3 regions of the Pseudomonas sp. 10S5 genome follow, and region 1 is predicted to be linked to each of the others. Evidence: predicted binding sites of a transcription regulator. Region 1 holds the regulator's gene; each other region holds the start of a gene.
The links. The regulator sigma-54, encoded in region 1, starts transcription at its own class of promoters, with help from an activator protein. The targets are predictions, from matches to a motif close to ANTGGCATNNANNTTGCTNT.

Region 1 (7,245 bases):
ATCTTCAGGCCTCGGACGTCACGCTGCTGACAAATCCCGACCTGCAGCTGTTTCGCGGTGCGCAGTTTCCATGGCACGTACAAAGCTTGAGAGGTGAAGTTTCGCCTGGCGGCACTCAAGTCGAGCTGATTGACTCAGTACGCGTCGCCCGAACAGACGAAAAGAACCGTACAACCATCATTACCAGCAGTCGAATGACGGTATTCCCACAGAAGCAATATGCGCAGACCGAGCAAGCCGTTAGAATCGACGGCTTCGGCGGTGTTACCACCGGAACGGGCATGAAAGCGTATTTGAACGACGGCAGGATGAACCTGCTATCTAACGTAAGAGGACTGTATGAGGCTCGTTAAAACCCTCCCTTTTTTGCTCGGCCTGGGCACAGTACTGGGAAGCGTGAGCGCTTGGGCTCTGCCGACGGACCGCGATCAGCCTATTCATATCCAGTCTGACGACGCGCAACTCGATGACAAGCAAGGCATTGCCACTTACAAAGGCAACGTCATCATCACCCAAGGCACCATGAAAATCACCGGCAATACTGTGACTATCACCCGTACACCAACAGGTGAAATCAACGTATTTACCTCCGTAGGCAACCTTGCTTACTACGAACAGAAACCTGACGTGAACAAACCGATAGTTCAGGCGTACGGTGTAACTATTCAGTACTTTGCCCTGGATAATAAAATTGTGCTGATCGACAAAGCCAAGGTTATTAACGACGGCAACACCTCTGAAGGTGAAAAAATCATCTACGACACGGTGAGGCAGATCGTTAACGCCGGTCGTGCAAACGGCACTAAATTGACCGCTCCGCGTCCGCGGATCGATATGGTCATTCAGCCAAAAAGCAAACCCGACGCGCAGAAGGCCCCTTAATGGCGACGCTGAAAGCCCAACACCTGGCTAAATCCTACAAGGGTCGGCAGGTCGTACGCGATGTCAGCTTGTCTATCGACAGCGGTCAGATCGTCGGACTGCTTGGCCCTAACGGCGCAGGAAAAACAACCTGCTTTTATATGATTGTAGGGCTGGTACAGGCTGATCAGGGTCGTGTATTGATTGACGATCTGGACGTCAGCCACCAGCCAATGCACGGTCGTGCGCGGGCCGGAATCGGCTACTTACCGCAGGAAGCCTCCATTTTTCGCAAGCTGTCTGTTGCTGATAACATTATGGCGATACTAGAGACCCGCAAAGAACTAGATCGCGCGGCACGTCGCAAAGAGCTTGAAAGCCTGCTGCAAGAATTCCATATCAGCCATATCCGCGACAACTTGGGCATGAGCCTGTCAGGCGGCGAACGCCGTCGTGTGGAAATTGCACGCGCCTTGGCGACTTCACCCAAGTTTATTTTGCTGGATGAGCCTTTTGCAGGCGTCGACCCGATTTCAGTAGGCGATATAAAGCAAATCATCTACCACTTGAAGGCCAAGGGAATTGGCGTTTTGATCACCGACCATAATGTTCGCGATACCTTGGATATTTGTGAGACTGCCTATATCGTCAACGATGGACAACTGATCGCTGAAGGTGATTCAGAAACCATTCTGGCCAACCAATTGGTTAAAGAGGTTTACCTCGGCCATGAATTCCGCCTGTAAGGTCTGCGGTATATCGCTCTTCATAGGCGACAGACGCTAGAATTTCGCGCTGGCAAGCATTTTAATTTCCAGCGGACTCTAGGCAAACACTTAAGTTTCAGGCATATAATTTGCTTAAGTTGGCGCTCCGGCGCCCTGTAGTGGATGGCGCATGAGCGCCGGCGAATAAGGTGTTAAGCCCCTGCCATGAAACCATCGCTAGTCCTGAGAATGGGCCAGCAGCTGACGATGACACCTCAGCTGCAACAGGCTATCCGTCTACTCCAACTGTCGACCCTGGACCTTCAACAAGAGATCCAGGAAGCGTTGGAGTCCAATCCTATGCTGGAACGTCAGGAAGAAGGCGACGACTTCGACAACGCCGATCCAGTGGCCGATAGTGTAGAAAAACCTAACCCCGACATTCAGGAACCGACCTATCAGGAATCTGCCCCCACGGTGGACAACCTGGAAGAAGGTGACTGGAGCGAGCGAACGCCCAACGAGTTGCCCGTTGATACCGCGTGGGACGACGTTTATCAGTCCAGCGCCAGCAGCCTGCCGAGCAACGATGATGACGAATGGGATTTCACCACGCGCACCTCAGTTGGCGAGAGCCTGCAAAGCCATCTGTTGTGGCAGCTCAACCTGGCACCGATGTCCGACACTGATCGACTGATCGCAGTAACGCTGATCGACTGTATTAACAATCAGGGTTATCTGGACGAATCACTTGAGGAAATTCTCGACGCTTTCGATCCTGAGATGGACGTCGAACTGGATGAGATAGAAGCGGTGCTGCACCGCATCCAACAGTTCGAGCCCGCCGGGATCGGGGCTCGCAATCTGAGTGAATGTTTGTCACTTCAGTTGCGCCAGTTAGCCCCGAAAACTCGCTGGCTAGCAGAAGCACAACGCTTGGTATGCGATTACATCGACCTACTGGGGAGCCGAGATTACAGCCAATTAATGCGCCGTATGAAGCTCAAGGAAGATGAGCTGCGCCAGGTGATCGAACTGGTGCAGAGCCTTAACCCACGACCAGGCTCGCAAATCGAATCTGCTGAAGCCGAATACGTCGTGCCCGATGTGATAGTGCGCAAAGATAACGAACGCTGGTTGGTGGAGCTCAATCAAGAGTCAGTTCCACGCCTTCGGGTCAACCCTCAGTACGCTGGCTTCGTGCGCCGGGCCGATACCAGCGCCGACAACACGTTCATGCGCAATCAGCTGCAAGAAGCCCGCTGGTTCATCAAGAGCCTACAAAGCCGTAATGAAACCCTGATGAAAGTTGCAACACAGATCGTCGAACATCAGCGTGGGTTCCTTGAATACGGCGACGAAGCAATGAAGCCATTGGTCCTGCATGACATAGCAGAAGCGGTCGGCATGCATGAGTCGACAATTTCACGGGTGACCACCCAAAAATTCATGCACACCCCCCGCGGCATTTACGAACTGAAATATTTCTTTTCAAGTCACGTAAGCACCTCGGAGGGCGGCGAGTGTTCGTCTACGGCCATTCGCGCGATCATCAAAAAACTAGTTGCGGCGGAAAATCAGAAAAAGCCGTTGAGTGACAGCAAGATCGCTGGTTTACTGGAAGCACAAGGCATTCAGGTAGCCCGTCGCACGGTCGCCAAATACCGTGAATCATTAGGGATCGCGCCTTCGAGCGAGCGCAAGCGATTGATGTGATAAGGACCTGAAGCCATAGCGTTCCAGTGGCAGGTATTTAGCCTGCCTCTTTATGCACTGGCAACGAAGGAGACGCTGTATGCAAGTCAACATCAGTGGACATCAGCTAGAAGTAACAAAGCCCCTGCGTGAATACATTGAGCTGAAACTCAAAAAACTAGAGGGGCATTTTGACAAGATTACAAATGTGCAGGTAACAATGGCGGTCGAGAAACTGAAACAGAAGATCGAAGCCACGCTGCACATCCACGGTGGGGAGGTAGTCGCTAACGCAGAACATGACGACATGTATGCGGCCATCGATCTACTTACTGACAAGCTCGATAGACAATTGCTCAAGCATAAGGAAAAGCAGCAGAACATCCTTAAAGGTGCGACAGCTCGCTAAACACTCCCAACTCATGATCCGACTTGAAAATATCCTGACCCCCGGCCGTTCCATTGTGAACGTGCCGGGCGGCAGCAAAGAAAAAGCGCTCAGGCAAGTTGCCAATCTGATCGGCCATGAACTGCCGGGACTGAATTCGCACGATATCTTCGAGAAGCTCACCGCTCGCGAAAAACTGGGGTCGACAGGTTTTGGCAACGGTATCGCTATCCCTCATTGCCGCTTAAACGGCTGCAGCGAACCTATCAGCGCCTTGATTCATCTGGACGCTCCGATTGATTACGACGCCATTGATGGCGCTCCAGTCGATCTGCTATTTGTTTTGCTTGTTCCCGAAGCTGCCACAGACGCCCACCTCGAACTACTGCGACAAATTGCCAGCATGCTAGACCGCAGGGACGTGCGTGACCGACTGCGTGGGGCGAAAAGCAGCGAGGCTCTCTACCAGGTGGTCCTGGACGTACAGAACGGACATTAATCATGCGAATGATCATCGTCAGTGGCCGATCCGGCTCCGGCAAGAGCACCGCACTCAATGTGCTAGAAGATAACGGCTTTTATTGCATCGACAATCTGCCCGCCGGCTTGCTTCCAGAATTGGCTGATCGTGCTCTTGTTCATACTGAACTGGCCGAACCACTCGTAGCCGTTTCAATTGACGCGCGCAACCTCCCTAGTCATCTATTCCGCTTTCCTCAGCTACTTGAGGAACTGCGCAATCGACATATTCAATGCGATGTGCTGTACCTGGACGCAGACGAAGAGACCCTGCTCAAGCGCTTCTCGGAAACGCGTCGCCGCCATCCGCTAAGCAGCGCCAATCGCTCGCTGGCTGAAGCAATACGCGATGAAAGCTCCCTGCTCGGGCCCATCATAGATTTGGCTGACCTGAAGATTAATACCACGCAGCTCAATCTTTATCAGCTACGCGATACGATCAAGCTGCGCTTATTAAACAAACCAGAGCCCGGTACCGCATTTTTGATAGAGTCGTTTGGTTTCAAGCGCGGCATGCCCGTAGATGCCGATCTGGTGTTCGACGTGCGCTGCCTGCCAAATCCCTATTGGAAAACAGAGCTGCGCGAGCAATCAGGCCTGGATCAACCCGTTGCTGAGTATTTGGCCGCCCAGCCTGATGTCGAAGAGATGTTCCAGGATATTTACACGTATTTGAACAAATGGTTGCCTCGCTTTGCCGCCAGCAGCCGAGCTTACGTCACAATTGCCATTGGCTGCACCGGCGGGCACCACCGTTCCGTCTATCTGACCGAACGTTTGGGTCGGGTGTTGCAGCAATCCCTCAAGAATGTTCAGGTTCGCCACCGCGACCTCAACTGATAGGACTTCTATCGCGATGCCCGTTCATCAAATTACCATTATCAACAAGCTTGGGCTGCATGCACGTGCTGCGGCGAAATTCGTCGGGGTTGCCGGACGTTTTCCCTGTCAGATCAGAGTCGGCCGCACAGCCGAAAGCATGGTCGACGGCAAAAGCATCATGGCCGTCATGATGCTAGCTGCGGGCAAAGGCACTGATATCCATCTGCACACTGAAGGTGACGACGAACAGGCAGCTTTAGACGGTTTGATTGAGCTGATCAATAACCGGTTTGATGAAGGCGAGTGAGCTGAGCCGATAATTCAACGGGATCTGCGTGAGACTGAGCGTGTTCGGGAAACGAGGTTGCGACGTTCAGATAATCATAATCGGACCTTCGCAAATAAGTTCGCACCGCACCGGCCTTTTTGTCTGTAGGAGCTAAAGGGCGGCTCCTACAGATATTCAGCGTCATTCGATGGTTTAGCTACCTGCAACCATCATCCGCTCGATCAATACCGAACCCGTACGAATATTACTGCGCAGTTCAAGATCGCTGCCAATAGCAACGATTTGCTTGAACATGTCTCGCAGGTTGCTGGCAATGGTGACCTCTTGGACAGGGAACTGAATCTCACCGTTCTCAACCCAAAAACCCGCCGCACCACGGGAGTAATCGCCCGTCACCATGTTCAAGCCGCTGCCCATCAACTCGGTGACCAACAAGCCGCGCCCCATGCGACGCAATAATGCAGCCTGATCTTCTACACCATGAGTAACAAACAGGTTGTGCACGCCACCTGAGTTTGCGGTACTCGGCAAGCCCAGCTTGCGCCCGGAATAGGTTCCCAGCACGTAGGACACCAGATCACCATTCTCCACGAACGGCTTTGCGTAAGTCGCAAGGCCATCCCCATCGAACGCAGAACTGCCCATGGCGCGCATTAGATGAGGCCGCTCGTCGAGGGTTAGCCATTCTGGAAATAGCCGTTGGCCCATCGCGCCTTCGAGAAATGACGACTTGCGGTACAAGTTGCCGCCTGAGATGGCCGCCAAAAAGTGTCCGAAAAGGCCACCAGCCAATTCTGCTGAAAACAATACAGGCACTTCGCACGTTGGGACCGGACGTGCGCCCAAACGGCTAGCGGCACGCTGCGCGGCACGTCGGCCAATGCTCTGGGCATCTGCCAACAATTCACCCTGGCGACTCACGTCATACCAATAATCACGCTGCATCTGGCCGTCACCTTCGGCAATCATGACGCAGCTCAGGCTATGACGGGTCGAAGCGGAACTACCGATAAAGCCATGACTGTTGCCATAAACACGGCAGCCTTGATGAGTGTTGAGCGTTGTACCGTCGGCGTTCTTGATGCGGCTGTCGGCGTCGAAGGCTGCGGCTTCACAGATCAAAGCACGCTCAATCGCCTGTTCCGGGGTTATGTCCCAAGCGTGGAACAGGTCGAAATCCTGCAGATCTTTAGCCATCAACGCGGCGTCGGCAAGGCCCGAGCTTTCGTCTTCGGACGTATGCTTGGCGATGGCTAGCGCCGCAGCCACTGTTTCGCGAATGGCATCAGCGCCGCTGGCCGAAGTGCTCGCAGAGCCTTTGCGTTGCCCTACGTACAAAGTAATACCAAACCCTTGGTCGCGATTAAATTCGACAGTTTCAACTTCACGTTGCCGAACCGACGTCGACAAACCTTGCTCCAGTGACACCGCCACTTCACAGGCGCTAGCGCCTTGACGCTTGGCTTCAGCAAGAATTTGCTCGACTTGGTCTTGCAGTGCCGGCAAGGCTTGTGGGCCGACGCTTTGAGATTCACTCATGACTTTCTCCATCAAATTCTGCTTTCGGTATAGACCGAATACCGAGCGGGCCGGACAAGCGGCCCCCGACTGGTTATCATGGCGGCGATTATTAGCGGACTGCCCCCATGGTTGATTCTTACGACGACTCCCTCGACGAGGGTAAAAGCAAAACTCAGGTCAAACGCGAGCTACATGCTCTGGTTGACATGGGCGAGCGCCTGACCACACTCAAGCCTGACCTGCTGGCTAAGCTGCCCCTGACCGACGCCCTGCGCCGGGCTCTGGCTGAAGCGCCCAAGCACACGGCAAACATTGCGCGCAAACGGCATATCCTGTTCATCGGCAAATTGATGCGCGATCAAGACCTTGACGCCATCCTGGTATTGCTCGATCAGCTGGATGCCTCCACTCGCCAATACAACGAACGCTTTCACGGCCTGGAA
Region 2 (7,245 bases), on a different contig from region 1:
AAATAAGCCAAGTAACGACTAAACGGGCTAGAACGTCAGGCTGAAAGGATTGCTTACATTTCAGCCATGGCGCTCTGTAGAAATTTCACAATATTTCGAAGAGTATCGTGCCGCCTATTCGCCCAAAAGGCTCGGGCGCACGCTTTCAATTTACTCCTCGAATCCAACGGATCTAAGAACACCATGGCCAAAACGGACTCCCGGAGTCATCAGCCCACCTCATCACGCCCGCTACAACCTACTGTCAAATCTCACTTGGCTTATACCCTGCTGAGCGGGATCGTGTTGATGGTGATGTACAGTCTGCTGCGCATTGCGCTGCTGGTCTATAACCGTCAAATGATAGGCACGACGCCGGCTTCGACGTTCATGGAGGCCATGGGCAATGGCCTGCGTTTCGATTTGCGCTTGACGGTTTATTTGTTGATCCCGTTACTGTTGGCATTGCTCAGCGCCAGGGTGATGAAATGGCGTGGACTGTTCCGTTTTTGGTTGACCTTGGGCGCCAGTATCACGCTGTTCCTGGGCTTGATGGAACTGGACTTCTACCGTGAGTTTCACCAGCGCCTCAATGGTTTGGTGTTCCAGTACGTCAAGGAAGACCCCAAAACCGTGCTGAGCATGCTGTGGTACGGTTTCCCGGTAGCACGGTATCTGCTGGTCTGGGCTGCCGTGACCTGGCTGCTGAGCCTTGTATTCAAAGGTATCGACCGTCTGACGCGACCGCAACGCACGATGAGCGTCAGCTCCGGAAACAACCGTTCGGTAGCTCCCTGGTATACGCGCATCGGCGTGTTTGTATTGTGCCTAGCGGTCGCGGTAATTGCTTCCCGTGGCACCTTGCGCCAAGGCCCGCCGCTGCGATGGGGTGATGCCTACACCACAAATTCGAACTTCGCCAACCAGTTGGGCCTCAATGGCACCTTGTCGCTGATTGAAGCCGCTAAAGCCTTGAGTTCGGACCAGCACGCCAACATCTGGAAGTCGACGATGCCTGATGCCCAAGCGCAGAAGGTCACCCGCGACATGTTGCTGACTGCCCATGACACGTTGGTCGACGCAGATCAGGCCGCTGTGCGCAGAGACACGGTTCCGCCCATTGAAAACACGCTGCCGATTCGCAACGTGGTGGTGATCCTGATGGAAAGCTTCGCCGGTCACTCGGTGGGCGCTTTGGGCAGCGATGCCAATATCACGCCAAACTTCGACAAGTTGTCGCAAGAAGGATTGTTGTTCGATCGCTTCTTCTCCAACGGCACTCATACCCACCAGGGTATGTTCGCGACCATGGCCTGCTTTCCTAACTTGCCAGGTTTTGAATACCTGATGCAGACCCCGGAAGGCAGTAACAAACTGTCCGGCTTGCCGCAGTTGCTCAGTGCCCGTGGTTACGACGACGTTTATGTCTACAACGGCGACTTTGCTTGGGATAACCAGTCGGGCTTCTTCAGTAATCAGGGAATGACCACGTTTATTGGTCGTAATGATTTTGTTAATCCAGTGTTCTCCGACCCAACATGGGGCGTGTCGGACCAGGACATGTTCGACCGTGGCGCTCAAGAGCTGAAGGCCCGAGAAGGCAAAAAGCCGTTTTATGCGCTGTTGCAAACCTTGTCGAACCACACGCCTTATGCGCTACCTGCAAACTTGCCTGTCGAGCGCGTGACCGGCCACGGTACGCTGGACGAACACCTGACTGCCATGCGTTATGCCGACTGGGCACTGGGGCAGTTTTTTGAGAAAGCCAAGAAAGAGTCCTACTTCAAGGACACCTTGTTCGTAATCGTGGGCGACCACGGCTTCGGCAACGACAAACAGATCACTGAGTTGGATCTGGGTCGTTTTAACGTGCCGCTGTTGCTGATCGGCCCGGGTATACAGGAGAAGTTCGGCAAGCGCAGCAGTACGGTGGGCACTCAGATCGACATCGTGCCAACCATCATGGGCCGGTTGGGCGGGGAATCGCGTAACCAGTGCTGGGGGCGCGACCTGTTGAACCTTCCGGAAGGCGACAAGGGTTTCGGTGTGATCAAGCCTTCTGGCGGCGAATTAACCGTGGGCTATGTCACTGGTGATCGCATTCTGGTCGAGCCCAAAGGCATGCCACCGCTGCTATATCAGTACCAGTTGGGCGCCAAACCCCACGCTGAAGTGATGACTGCTCAACCTGATCAGGCGCAGCTCAAGGAAAAGCTGGAAGCGTTCATACAAACGGCGACGAAAAGTTTGATGGACAACACGGCAGGTGTGAGCGCGGGAAAAATGCGCTGACAGGTCAATAATGAGAAGAGGCCTTGATTGGCCTCTTTTTTTGCCTGCGTCACGGTGGAACGAATGGAGAATCCTCAAGGTCCAGATTGAGTGAGCCGCTTTCGGCTTGGCCAAGGAGACATTGATGAAACAGTGGACCATTACGTATGTCGATAAGGACGGTGTACAGCAGAGCCTTGAGCTTGAGCGCGAGCAACGCCCGAGTAATGAAGACGCAGCTGATTACCTGCGTGAGGTTTTGTTTCCTGTTGCCGATAAGCTTGACTTGAATGACCTTGACGGTCGAGCGCCGGAGCCTACTGTAAAGTCTTTAAAAGCCATGCACAGTGTGCAGATACTCACTGTTACTGAGGCTTACTGAGCGCTCATTCGCTAACGCCTGTTTTGCCATTGGCACAGGCCGTCGATAGGATTACTCTGCAAATGAGGCCGGTGCAGCGTTGCTCCGGCCTCTAAATGTCGACGCCAGGTTTTTCGCTACTTGGCCTTGTCAGCTACATGCTTGATCCCCCGGTGGCAGAGTACCTGTCGCTGAGCGGCCACTGATCAGCGGTCGTGCCGGGAAAGTTGAAACTCTATCTATCGTTGCATAGGAGGACGTTTCATGAGCACAGCCTATCAAGAGGACATCAGCAGTAATGTACTGCGCCGCATGAAAGAGGGCGGTTTCGATTTCGCCAGTATCCATCCCATCGAGTTTTACGCCGTCTTTCCGGATGAGGAACGGGCACGGCAGGCTGCAGGGCAGTTTCGCGGAGAATCGCTCAACGCGCAGGTCAGCGCGCGTGATGACGGGGTTTGGCATCTTCAGTTGAGTAAATTGATGTACGCCACCTATGGCGGCATCGGTGATTTTGAACAGGACTTTCAGACGATGATCACGCCTCTGGATGGTGAGGTCGAGGGCTGGGGAGTCACTCAAGTGATTAAAGGTCTCCACTAACTACGTGTTTAGTATCCCCCTCTTCCGACTGACGCCTCGTCAGTCGGTTTTTTCAATCCAAGCCGCTCATCCGACGCCGTTTTCTGCAACGGAATTAAAAGTTGTGGAAAAAAAAGCCACTCATTGAGTGGCCCAAAGGGAAGTTCGGTTAATAGCTAGTAAAAAATCAAGCCTGGGCGGACACACCACACCTGATGTTCGCTTGAATGCGGGCGATTATCTGCAAACAGACCCTTACTGTGAAATCAACTCTGACTATGCGGGTGATAGCCATTGGCGATGAGACGCGTCCGAATGAAGCGTACTAGTTTTTTTGGGGCGGTTAGTGCGCTGGAATGGTGCGGACTGCATGAAGGGTTTAACCAACTGCTTGATAAGTCAGCGTTTATGTCGATGGCACGGGCTTTGCGAAGACCTTTGGTGTCCGTGGTGACAAGGAGTACGGCATGACTCGCACTTTTTATGATGAAATGTATGACGCTGGCGGCCTAGTGCGCCCGCATTATCGGGAGTTCGCCCGCTGGTTAGGTGAAACCCCGCCCGAGTTATTAGCGCAGCGCAGGCGTGAGGCCGATCTTCTGTTTCATCGTGCGGGTATCACATTCACTCTGTATGGCGATGATCAAGGCACTGAGCGGCTGATTCCTTTCGATACCATTCCACGCAGCATCCCAGCCAGCGAATGGCGCTTCGTCGAGCGCGGCTGTATTCAGCGGGTCAAGGCGTTGAATATGTTTCTCGCCGATCTCTACCACGATCAGCGAATTATCAAGGCCGGGATTATTCCCGCAGAACAGGTGCTGGCCAACGAGCAATACCAATTAGCGATGCAAGGCCTGAATCTGCACCGTGATATTTACTCGCACGTGTCAGGCGTCGATCTGGTGCGTGATGGCGATGGCACCTATTACGTGCTCGAAGACAATTTGCGTACGCCAAGCGGTGTGAGCTACATGCTCGAAGATCGCAAGATGATGATGCGCCTGTTTCCAGAGTTGTTTGCAGCGCAACGTATCGCGCCCATCGATCACTACCCGAACATGCTGCTCGACACCCTGAAAAGCTCCAGCCCTATTGATAATCCGAGCGTGGTGGTTTTGACGCCTGGCCGCTTTAACAGCGCCTTTTTCGAACACGCCTTTTTGGCGCGGGAGATGGGGGTTGAGTTGGTGGAGGGTGCTGACCTGTTCGTGCGCGATGATCGCGTGTTCATGCGCACCACCGATGGCCCTAAAGCGGTCGATGTAATTTACCGTCGCCTGGACGATGCCTTTCTCGACCCGTTGGCGTTTAACCCAGATTCGATGCTTGGCGTGCCAGGCCTTTTGTCGGCCTATCGCTCGGGTAACGTGGTGCTAGCTAACGCTATCGGCACAGGGGTTGCGGACGATAAGTCAATTTACCCCTATGTCACGGACATGATTCGTTTCTACTTAGACGAAGAACCTCTCCTGCAAAACGTTCCCACTTGGCAATGCCGCAAACCCGAAGAGTTGTCTCACGTTCTGGCTCATCTGCCAGAACTTGTGGTCAAGGAAACCCAGGGGTCAGGCGGTTACGGGATGTTGGTTGGTCCGGCGGCTACGGCGGCAGAGATCGAGTCGTTTCGGGCGCGGCTCAAGGCCAAGCCGCACGCGTATATCGCACAGCCCACTTTATGCTTGTCGACTTGCCCGACATTTGTCGAAAACGGCATCGCCCCGCGCCACATCGACTTACGCCCGTTTGTTCTTTCCGGCCGTGAAACCCGGGTCGTTCCTGGTGGCCTTACTCGAGTGGCGCTGCGTGAAGGCTCACTCGTCGTAAACTCGTCTCAGGGCGGTGGAACCAAGGACACTTGGGTGGTTGAGGATTAAGGAAGCCTGCCAATGCTAAGTAGAACTGCCTCGGATTTATATTGGATGTCGCGATACCTGGAGCGAGCGGAAAATCTTGCCCGGATGCTCGACGTCAGTTATTCGCTGTCGCTAATGCCGCAGGACGGGCAAGACGATGGTTTGCATGAAATTGCCATGCCGCTGCTAATTACCGGAACGCTTGACGATTACGTGGAGCGCCACGGTGAGTTGCACGCTGAACGTTTGTTGCACTTCTTTGCCCTTGATGCAACCAACCCGGCCAGCATCTATAGCTGCTTGGGCGCGGCGCGGGCCAGTGCCCATGCGGTACGTGGCCGAATCACGGCGGACATGTGGGAAAACATTAATGCTACTTGGCTGGAGATTCGCGGTATCGCTGATCAGGGCTTGAGCCGTTACGGCATTAGCCGGTTTTGCGAATGGGTCAAGGAGCGCTCCCATCTGTTTCGGGGTGCGACGTATGGCACCATCATGCGCCATGACGCATTCCGCTTTATTCGGCTAGGGACGTTCATCGAGCGCGCCGACAATACCTTGCGCCTGTTGGACGCCCGCTACGAGATGCTTGAATTACGCGGGCACGATACTGAAGAAGTGGCAGACACCACGGCCCATGGTTACTACCAATGGAGCGCGTTGTTGCGGGCGCTGTCGTCGTTTGAAGCCTATACCGAACTGTATCGGGATGCGCCGGGTGCGCGCCAAGTGGCCGAACTATTGCTGTTGCGTGCGGATATCCCTCGTTCGCTACGCGCTTGCATGGAGGAGATTGACGAGACGCTGGCCAGCTTGTCTGGGACCAACGGTCGTCCGGCCCAACGCTTGGCAGCTCAGTTGGAGGCGCGTCTGCGTTACACCGGCATTGATGAGATTCTCGGTGAGGGTTTGCATAAATGGTTGAACGAATTTATTCCGCTGGTAGCCCAATTGGGTAACGCTATCCACACTTCGTACCTGGAGGCTGCATGAGGCTCTCAATTAGCCACGAAACTACGTATCACTATGAAGACCAGGTCCGTGCCAGTATCCAATACCTGCGGCTAACGCCACACGACAGCGAACGCCAGCATGTACTCAGCTGGCAACTGACACTGCCACGCCCGGTGCGCGCGCAGGTAGATCCTTTCGGCAACATCCTCCATGTGCTGACGCTTGATGAGCCACACGAGGCAATTATTATCGGCGCCCGTGGTCAGGTTGAAATCGACGAGAAAACTGAATCCGAACACGAAAGTCAATCGGCGCTGCCGTTCTTGCGTTTTACCCGCCTGACCGAACCCGATGAAGCCATACGTGTCTTTGCCGCCATGCAATGCCAACAGCGTAAAGACCGCACAGCGCTGATCGATTTGATGCATGGCTTGAACCACTACATGACATACACGCCCGGTTCGACTGAAGTCGATACCAGTGCCGCGGAGGCATTCGCCGGCAAAGCAGGTGTGTGTCAGGACCATACCCATGCATTTCTCGCCGGTGTTCGCAGCCTGGGCATCCCAGCGCGGTATGTGTCGGGCTACTTGTATAGCGAAGACAGCGAACACCTCGCCAGTCATGCCTGGGCAGAAGCCTGGATTGATGACGCCTGGTACAGTTTTGACGTTACCAATCAGCTGTCGCGACCTGAGCGTCACTTGAAGTTGGCTGTGGGTTTGGACTATCTGGATGCCTGCCCGGTACGGGGCATGCGCCGCGGCGGGGGTTGCGAGCAAATGCACGCCAAAGTATCAGTTTCGCCGATCCGCGCTACCCAGACGCAACAGCAAAGTTGACGAAGCGGGGCGCCGTATCGGCGCTCCTGTAGTCAATTGGCTTTACAATGAATAACCCAAAAAAGATATGAAGACCTCTGAGCCGGACTAAAGCATCGTCTTGGCACAGCGGCGCATTAGCCGAACAGACGGGTCATGTTCGGCAAGATCAAAACTAAGGTAGTGACGACGACGATAATCCCTGCTTGACGAATTTTTGAATACTTAAACATAGCTGATGCCTTTTGTTGTTATTCCTGAGCGACAAAAGCTCACCGATTATTGAGCACTTTATTAATCGGATAGCTGGCAGAGGGGGTGCAGAACAGGTGTCCCGGAAAGTCCGGCCACTCAAACGCGTGTTATCTTTTTTTTGCGTTCACCTGTTATAAAGGTAACCTTAGAGCCCACGGTCCACTTG
Region 3 (7,245 bases), on a different contig from region 1:
CAACAGCCAGAGCATGAGCGAACAACGCATCGGTGATCCGATTCAGGCGTTGGGTTACCAGCGTTCGTTGATTGATGCCATGCGCCAATTGGAAGAGCAACGCAAGGCGTTATCCTTGGCCAAAACCGAGTTGGCGACCTTGATCAACCTGCCGTTGGGCTCAGAGTTGACCTTGGCCGCGCCAGAGGATTACCCGCCGCCGGAATTGAAAGTCAATTTCGCCCGTCTTGAGCAGGAAGCGTTGGCCAGCCGTCCGGAATTGCGTGAGCAGGATTATCAGGCTCGCATCAGCACCGCCGAAACCCGCAAGGCCATGCTGCGTATGCTGCCCGGCCTAGAGTTTTCGGCTGGCGGACATTACGACAGTAACTCGTTCCTGGTTGATCAGCGTTGGGCCGATTTAGGGGTCAAGGTCACGTGGAACCTGTTCAACGTAATTTCTGCTCCGGCGGCTATCGATGTGGCCAAGGCGGGTGAGAAAGTCGCTACGGCACGTCGTCAGGCGATGTCGATCGCGGTATTGGCTCAGCTGTATGTAGCTAACGCCAACTACCGGGAATCCCAGCGCCAGTTCAACACCAGCCAGAAACTGGCGACCATCGACCAGCAGATCCTGACCCAAATGCGCAACCGGTATAAGGCTGCGGGCTTGGGCGAACTAGATTTGATCCAGGGTGAACTGGTCACCTTGCAGGCCGACCTGCGTCGCGATTTGGCATACGCTGACTTGCGTAACGCTTACGGGCAGATCTTCGCCAGCGCCGGGCTTGACCCGTTGCCAGCAGAAATCAATTCGACCAGTGTTCAGTCCATTGCCGACGCGTTGGCCAGTCGTGAATCTGAGTGGGCAATGGGTACGATTGCGCAGCCAGTCGGACACGCTCCGACACCGTAGTCGGCTGTTGGATGTATCTGTAGATACTCTGTTGCCGGTCAAGCTTTTACTAAGCGTTTTTCGCTAGAAAGCTGGTTCCTACAGAGGTTCAGTGCCGGAGCTTCAATAACCCGAAGGCCGGTACTGCAACGCTTCGGCCAGATGGTGACGGGCAATCCCATCGACTTGCTCCAAATCAGCCAAGGTCCGCGCCACTTTCAGCAGACGGTGCGCAGCCCTGAGTGAAAGGGTCAGGCGCTCGCAGGCGGTTTCCAGCCACGTCTCATCTTCGGTTGATAACGGGCAATGTTTGCGCAGTCCCGGCAAGTCTAGAAAGGCGTTGGGGCAACCTTGACGTTGTTGTTGTCGGTGGCGGGCCTGTGCGACAAGCGTTGCAGCTGTAGCCGTGTCGTCGCCGGTTTGCGGGCCTGGGTTGAGCGCGGTAGCTTCACGGGCGACGGTCAGGTGCAAGTCGATCCGATCCAGCAGTGGGCCGGACAATTTGTTGCGGTAACGCTGGATTTGCTCCGTCGAGCACCGGCAGCGACCGCTCGGTTCACCGAGATAGCCACAGGGGCAAGGGTTCATTGCGGCGACCAACTGGAAACGCGCCGGAAAACGCACTCTGTCTCGGGCCCGAGCAATGACGATATGGCCGGACTCCAGCGGTTCACGCAGCACCTCCAGCACTTTGCGGTCGAACTCGGGCAACTCATCGAGAAACAACACTCCATGGTGGGCAAGGGTTATTTCCCCCGGCTGAGGCCGACTGCCGCCGCCCACCAGCGCGGCGCCGGAGGCTGAGTGATGCGGTTGTCGAAAAGGTCGAAGCGGCCAACTGGTTAGAGGCGTCTGACTGGCAACCGACTGAATCGCCGCCACTTCCAACGCTTCATGTTCATCCAGCGGCGGCAGCAAGCCGGGCAAGCGGCTGGCGAGAAGTGTCTTACCGGTGCCAGGCGGCCCGCTGAAAAGAAGATTGTGCGCCCCGGCCGCTGCGACCAGGAGCGCACGTTTGGCGGCAGTTTGGCCCTGTACCTCATCTAAGTCCGGATAAGGTTTGCTCTGGTGCAATAGGCCGCTGGATACATAGGGGATGATCGGTGCCTGGCCGTTGAAATGCGCCACCAACTGACGTAGGTCGTTGACGGCGAGGACTCTTAAGCCGGAAGCCAGACACGCCTCTTCAGCGTTCGCGGTAGGCACGATTAACGTATGGCCTGCCGCCCGTGCTGCCAACGCTGCAGGCAACACGCCTTGAATCGGTCGAATGCACCCTGACAAAGCCAACTCACCCAAACATTCCACGCCCTGCAAGGCGAGCGCGGGTAATTGCGCACTGGCAGCCAACAACCCTAATGCAATAGCAAGATCAAAGCGTCCGCCGTCTTTGGGCAAATCAGCGGGTGCGAGATTCAGCGTGATCCGACGTGCTGGAAATTGAAAACCTGAATTTAAGATGGCACTGCGTACTCGGTCCTTACTTTCTCTGACTGCACCTTCGGGCAGCCCGACTAGCGTTAACGCCGGCAAACCGTTGGCTAAGTGACATTCGACGGTAACGGCAGGTGCTTCCACGCCTACTTGGGCACGACTGAGGACGATGGCTAGAGACATGATCATTCCTTGATGTCCGAATAACCGCATCCTGCGGGATTTAGCGAAGAAGCTGGGGAGGGGAATCACTACAGGGTGTGAACTTATGGACTTCGGCAGCTTTTACATGTCCTTTGTTTACGCTGCGCCAGCGCAGGCTCGAAGTTCTTCAGGGCGTGTCACTCAGCCGACGGAGCCAATCGTGCTTCCATCTCGGCCACTTTCGATTCCAGCGCTTCTAGACGAGCGCGGGTTCGGGCAAGTACGGCCATCTGGCTATCAAATTCTTCACGGCTGACCAGGTCCAGTTTGCTAAACCCGCTTTGTATTAGGGTTTTGAACTGACTTTCGAATTCTGTACGTGGAACCGGTGTTTCGCCATTGAACAAACGTGAGGCGTGGCCGCTCAAGGCATCGAGGAAGGCTTTGGGTGCGAGCATGGTCAAGTTTCCATAAACAGATGCGCGGCAGTGTATCACGCAGCGTCTATAGTCAATCCAGCCCTGTTGCACTGCACGGTTATTGTGCGTACCGACGGGCACGAACGCACTGTTTGTGTGCGTGTTAGATGAAGTGCTTATCTGGAGGCGCGGGGATTATCCTTAAAAACATTGATATCAGCGGTTTTACACAAGATGGCAAGCTTTCTGCTTAGTGGCTTATAACCCATGCACTGATGCCGTCACTGTGACGATGGAGTGCGGAAGGCGAAGCAGGGAAGAGTTTCGTCGGAAGCAGTTTTTTTGGGAGTCGGGCTCGTATGAGACGACCGACGGGTTACAAAGCCAAGCACTGCGCTTAGACTTGAGTCGGGTTTGTTTTCCTGGGGCAAGTCCACCAATTCGGGAGAAAGTTTCATGAAACTAGTCACTGCAATCATTAAGCCGTTCAAGTTGGACGATGTGCGCGAGTCGCTGTCCGAAATCGGCGTGCAGGGCATCACCGTCACTGAAGTGAAAGGCTTCGGTCGGCAGAAGGGTCACACCGAGTTGTATCGCGGTGCGGAATACGTAGTCGACTTCCTGCCTAAAGTAAAAATCGATGTCGCTATAGATGATAAGGATCTGGACCGGGTTATCGAGGCGATAACCAAAGCAGCCAACACCGGCAAGATTGGTGACGGGAAGATCTTCGTGGTTAATCTGGAACAGGCTATTCGCATCCGTACCGGCGAAACCGATACCGACGCAATCTAAGCCGCCAACCCCCATCGCCCCAGGAGTAAAACAATATGACTCTGCGTCAATTCGCAGGGCTAGGAGCCCTGTTGTCCCTTTTAATACCTGGTCTGACCCTGGCGGCTGACCCGGTGCCCGTTGTCGCTCCAGTGCTCAATTCCGGCGATACGTCGTGGATGTTGACCTCGACAGCGTTGGTGTTGTTTATGACCATCCCCGGTCTGGCGCTGTTCTACGGTGGCATGGTTCGGTCCAAAAACATTCTCGCAATAATGATGCAGTGCTTCGCCATTACCGGTCTGATCAGCATCCTGTGGGTCATTTATGGCTACAGCATCGCGTTCGACACAACGGGCATGGAAGTAAACGTCGTTAATTACTACTCATTTATAGGCAGCTTCGGCAAAGCGTTCCTCGCAGGTATCACGCCAGCAAGCATCACTGGCCCAACCGCGCTGTTCCCTGAGGCGGTGTTTGTTACCTACCAGATGACTTTCGCCATCATCACCCCGGCGTTGATCGTCGGTGCATTTGCTGATCGCATGAAGTTCTCTTCAATGCTGGTCTTCATGACCCTTTGGTTCACCTTCGTGTATGCGCCGATTGCGCACATGGTCTGGAGCGGTCCGGGCGCACTGTTGGGCGATTGGGGTGTTCTCGACTTCGCTGGTGGCACCGTGGTTCACATCAACGCCGGTGTTGCTGGTCTGGTTGCCTGTCTGGTACTGGGCAAGCGTAAAGGCTACCCAGCTACACCGATGGCCCCGCATAACCTCGGTTACACATTGATGGGTGCCGCCATGTTGTGGGTTGGCTGGTTCGGTTTCAACGCCGGCTCCGCTGCTGCGGCCAACGGTACTGCCGGTATGGCAATGCTCGTTACCCAAATTGCTACCGCTGCTGCTGCGCTGGGCTGGATGTTCGCCGAGTGGATGACTCACGGTAAGCCAAGTGCCTTGGGCATCGCTTCGGGTGTGGTTGCCGGTCTGGTTGCCATTACTCCTGCAGCCGGTACTGTCGGCCCGATGGGCTCGTTGGTTATCGGTTTGGCAGCGGGCGTGGTCTGCTTCTTCTGCGCTACTAGCTTGAAACGCAAACTGGGCTACGATGACTCCCTGGACGCCTTCGGTGTACATGGTATCGGCGGTATCCTCGGCGCGATTTTGACCGGTGTGTTCGCAGCACCTGCCATGGGCGGCTTCGGCACTGTGACTGACATCGCGGCACAAGTCTGGATTCAATGCAAAGGCGTAGGGTTCACGATTATCTACACGGCGATTGCGACATTTATCATTCTCAAGGTGGTTGACGCGGTCATGGGCCTGCGTGTCACCGAAGAAGAAGAGGCTGTCGGCCTTGACCTTGCACTTCACAACGAGCGTGGCTACAACTTGTAAGCGAGCACAAAAATAATGCCCGGGTAACCGGGCATTTTTTTGTCTGAGTTTTGTCGATGTAGGTACGGTCGCGAGCGTAGCTCGCTTCTGGACTATGGCTTACAGCTAACGTGGCTTATAACGCGCTTTGTTTTTTTTGCCAGCGCGTTAGAATGCGCGCCGAAGCGTGGAGAATTGTATGTGGCAACAGACGCTGATTACGTTGCGAGCAAGGCCTCGCGGCTTTCATCTCGTGACCGACGAGATACTGGCAGGTTTGCCTGAACTGCGCAGTTGTCGAGTCGGGCTATTGCATTTGTGGCTGCAGCATACCTCGGCCTCGTTGACCGTTAACGAGAATGCCGATCCGGCCGTGCGTCGTGACTTCGAACGTTTTTTCAGCCGTCTGGTGCCTCAGGGAATGGACGGATACGAACATCACGACGAAGGACCCGATGATCTGCCTGCGCACTTCAAGGCCAGCTTGCTTGGCTGCCAATTGAGTTTGCCAATTACGGCAGGGCGTTTGGCGTTGGGCACCTGGCAAGGTGTTTATTTGGGTGAGCATCGTGATGTAGGTGGTGCTCGCAGAGTTCTTGTCACCCTGCAAGGTGATGGGGATGACCGCTGATTGTCAGCGGATGTTGAATTTTTTCTGGCGACCCTCGAAAGTTGGTGTAGCTGGGCTATAACTAATCTGCTTTCGCAAGTCATGAGGTAGAACATGAGCGACGACGACAACGATTTGGTAGACGATCTGGAAGACGAAGAAGGCGGTGAGGAACTGGCCGTTGCTGGTGGTGAAGAGGACGGCCCTGAGGTTGACGATAGCCCAGACGGTGCTCCGGCTCTACCTAAGGGCAAAGCCAAGGCTGCTGCTGCAGTTGATGAGCTGCCCAGCGTAGAAGCCAAGAACAAAGAGCGTGATGCCTTGGCTCGCGCAATGGAAGAGTTCCTGGCCAAAGGCGGCACCGTGCAGGAAGTGGAGGCCAATGTGGTCGCCGATCCGCCGAAGAAGCCTGATAACAAGTACGGTAGCCGGCCTATTTAGGCATTGGTTGCAGTTGCCGTTGAGAAAAAGCCCGCTGTCGTTGCGGGCTTTTTCTTGACGGCGATTCTGCCAAGTTAATCTAATGCCAGCGTTTCAAAAGCTCTGGCAATTCGGTCAGGCTTTTGATTTCCGCATCAGGATGGTCATCGGCTTCCCACGGTTTACCCGTTGGGTTGAACCAGATTGCACGAAAGCCTGCTTGCTGTGCACCGGCAATATCGTCCCCCGGATGATCGCCGATATGTACGGCAGCGTTGGCATCGACACGTCCGCGCTTTAACGCTTCCAGAAATGGAGCAGGGTCGGGTTTACCGATGCCAATTTCTTCTGCGCTCAGTGCGAAGGCGAAATAATCCGCAAGCCCCAAACGCCTGACGTCGGCGTTGCCATTAGTCAAAACCCCTAGCGTGTAGGTTTTAGCAAGGATTTCCAAGGTTGGCTGAACCTCAGGAAAGATCTCGATCTGATGCCGCGCGTGCAGAAAAACTTCAAAGCTTTTATCGGCGAGACCCTGTGCTTGATCATGGGGATACCCGGCATCTTCCAATGCATGAAACAACACTTGGCGGCGCAGTGCACTGATCCGGTGCTTGAATGACGGGTCAACCTCGACTAACCGTGTGCGGATTGCCCACAGATGCTCAACCGGAACCGCTCCCAGGTTTGGTGCGTGTTCGGCCAACCAGTCTCGCAGCACAGCTTCGGCGCTAACGATCACCGGGGCGGTGTCCCACAAGGTGTCATCAAGATCGAAAGTAACCAGCTTAATCATGGTCAGAGCCCTTTAAGCGTTTGGCCCGGGGATGGGCACTGTCGTAGACCGTTGCCAGGTGCTGGAAGTCCAAATGTGTGTAGATCTGGGTAGTAGTGATGTCGGCGTGTCCGAGCAACTCTTGAACCGCACGTAGATCCTGCGAAGATTCGAGTAGGTGGCTGGCGAACGAATGGCGAAGCATGTGCGGGTGCAGGTTCTGCCCCAATTCGCGTATGCCTGCAGCTTTCACGCGCACTTGAATAGCTCGCGGACCCAAGCGTCGCCCCTGTTGGCTGATAAACACCGCGTCATCCTGCGGATTAGCCAAAGCGCGTAATGGCAGCCAGATTTCCAAGGCTTCGCGAGCTTTTTTACCCACCGGAAGCACCCGGGTTTTGCTCCCTTTTCCAAGAACT

Region 2: the regulator sigma-54 is predicted to act here: its motif matches at 3,607-3,626, upstream of QN378_RS04315 (circularly permuted type 2 ATP-grasp protein).
Region 3: the regulator sigma-54 is predicted to act here: its motif matches at 3,105-3,124, upstream of glnK (P-II family nitrogen regulator).

The regions. Positions count from the first base shown of each region.
Region 1 covers NZ_JASJVL010000024.1:40,679-47,923, reverse strand. Annotated here, with positions in the region: gene lptC (LPS export ABC transporter periplasmic protein LptC) at 1-353, shown strand, start outside; gene lptA (lipopolysaccharide transport periplasmic protein LptA) at 340-882, shown strand; gene lptB (LPS export ABC transporter ATP-binding protein) at 882-1,607, shown strand; gene QN378_RS21150 (RNA polymerase factor sigma-54) at 1,794-3,284, shown strand; gene hpf (ribosome hibernation-promoting factor, HPF/YfiA family) at 3,364-3,672, shown strand; gene ptsN (PTS IIA-like nitrogen regulatory protein PtsN) at 3,686-4,150, shown strand; gene rapZ (RNase adapter RapZ) at 4,153-5,010, shown strand; gene QN378_RS21130 (HPr family phosphocarrier protein) at 5,027-5,299, shown strand; gene pmbA (metalloprotease PmbA) at 5,474-6,820, opposite strand; gene yjgA (ribosome biogenesis factor YjgA) at 6,928-7,245, shown strand, end outside.
Region 2 covers NZ_JASJVL010000003.1:237,309-244,553, forward strand. Annotated here, with positions in the region: gene speE (polyamine aminopropyltransferase) at 1-22, shown strand, start outside; gene QN378_RS04300 (LTA synthase family protein) at 184-2,271, shown strand; gene QN378_RS04305 (hypothetical protein) at 2,396-2,632, shown strand; gene QN378_RS04310 (ribonuclease E inhibitor RraB) at 2,876-3,214, shown strand; gene QN378_RS04315 (circularly permuted type 2 ATP-grasp protein) at 3,661-5,070, shown strand; gene QN378_RS04320 (alpha-E domain-containing protein) at 5,083-6,042, shown strand; gene QN378_RS04325 (transglutaminase family protein) at 6,039-6,845, shown strand.
Region 3 covers NZ_JASJVL010000015.1:89,684-96,928, reverse strand. Annotated here, with positions in the region: gene QN378_RS16985 (TolC family protein) at 1-895, shown strand, start outside; gene QN378_RS16980 (YifB family Mg chelatase-like AAA ATPase) at 998-2,491, opposite strand; gene QN378_RS16975 (accessory factor UbiK family protein) at 2,650-2,910, opposite strand; gene glnK (P-II family nitrogen regulator) at 3,328-3,666, shown strand; gene QN378_RS16965 (ammonium transporter) at 3,702-5,045, shown strand; gene QN378_RS16960 (secondary thiamine-phosphate synthase enzyme YjbQ) at 5,224-5,655, shown strand; gene QN378_RS16955 (hypothetical protein) at 5,749-6,075, shown strand; gene QN378_RS16950 (HAD family hydrolase) at 6,155-6,847, opposite strand; gene xerC (tyrosine recombinase XerC) at 6,840-7,245, opposite strand, start outside.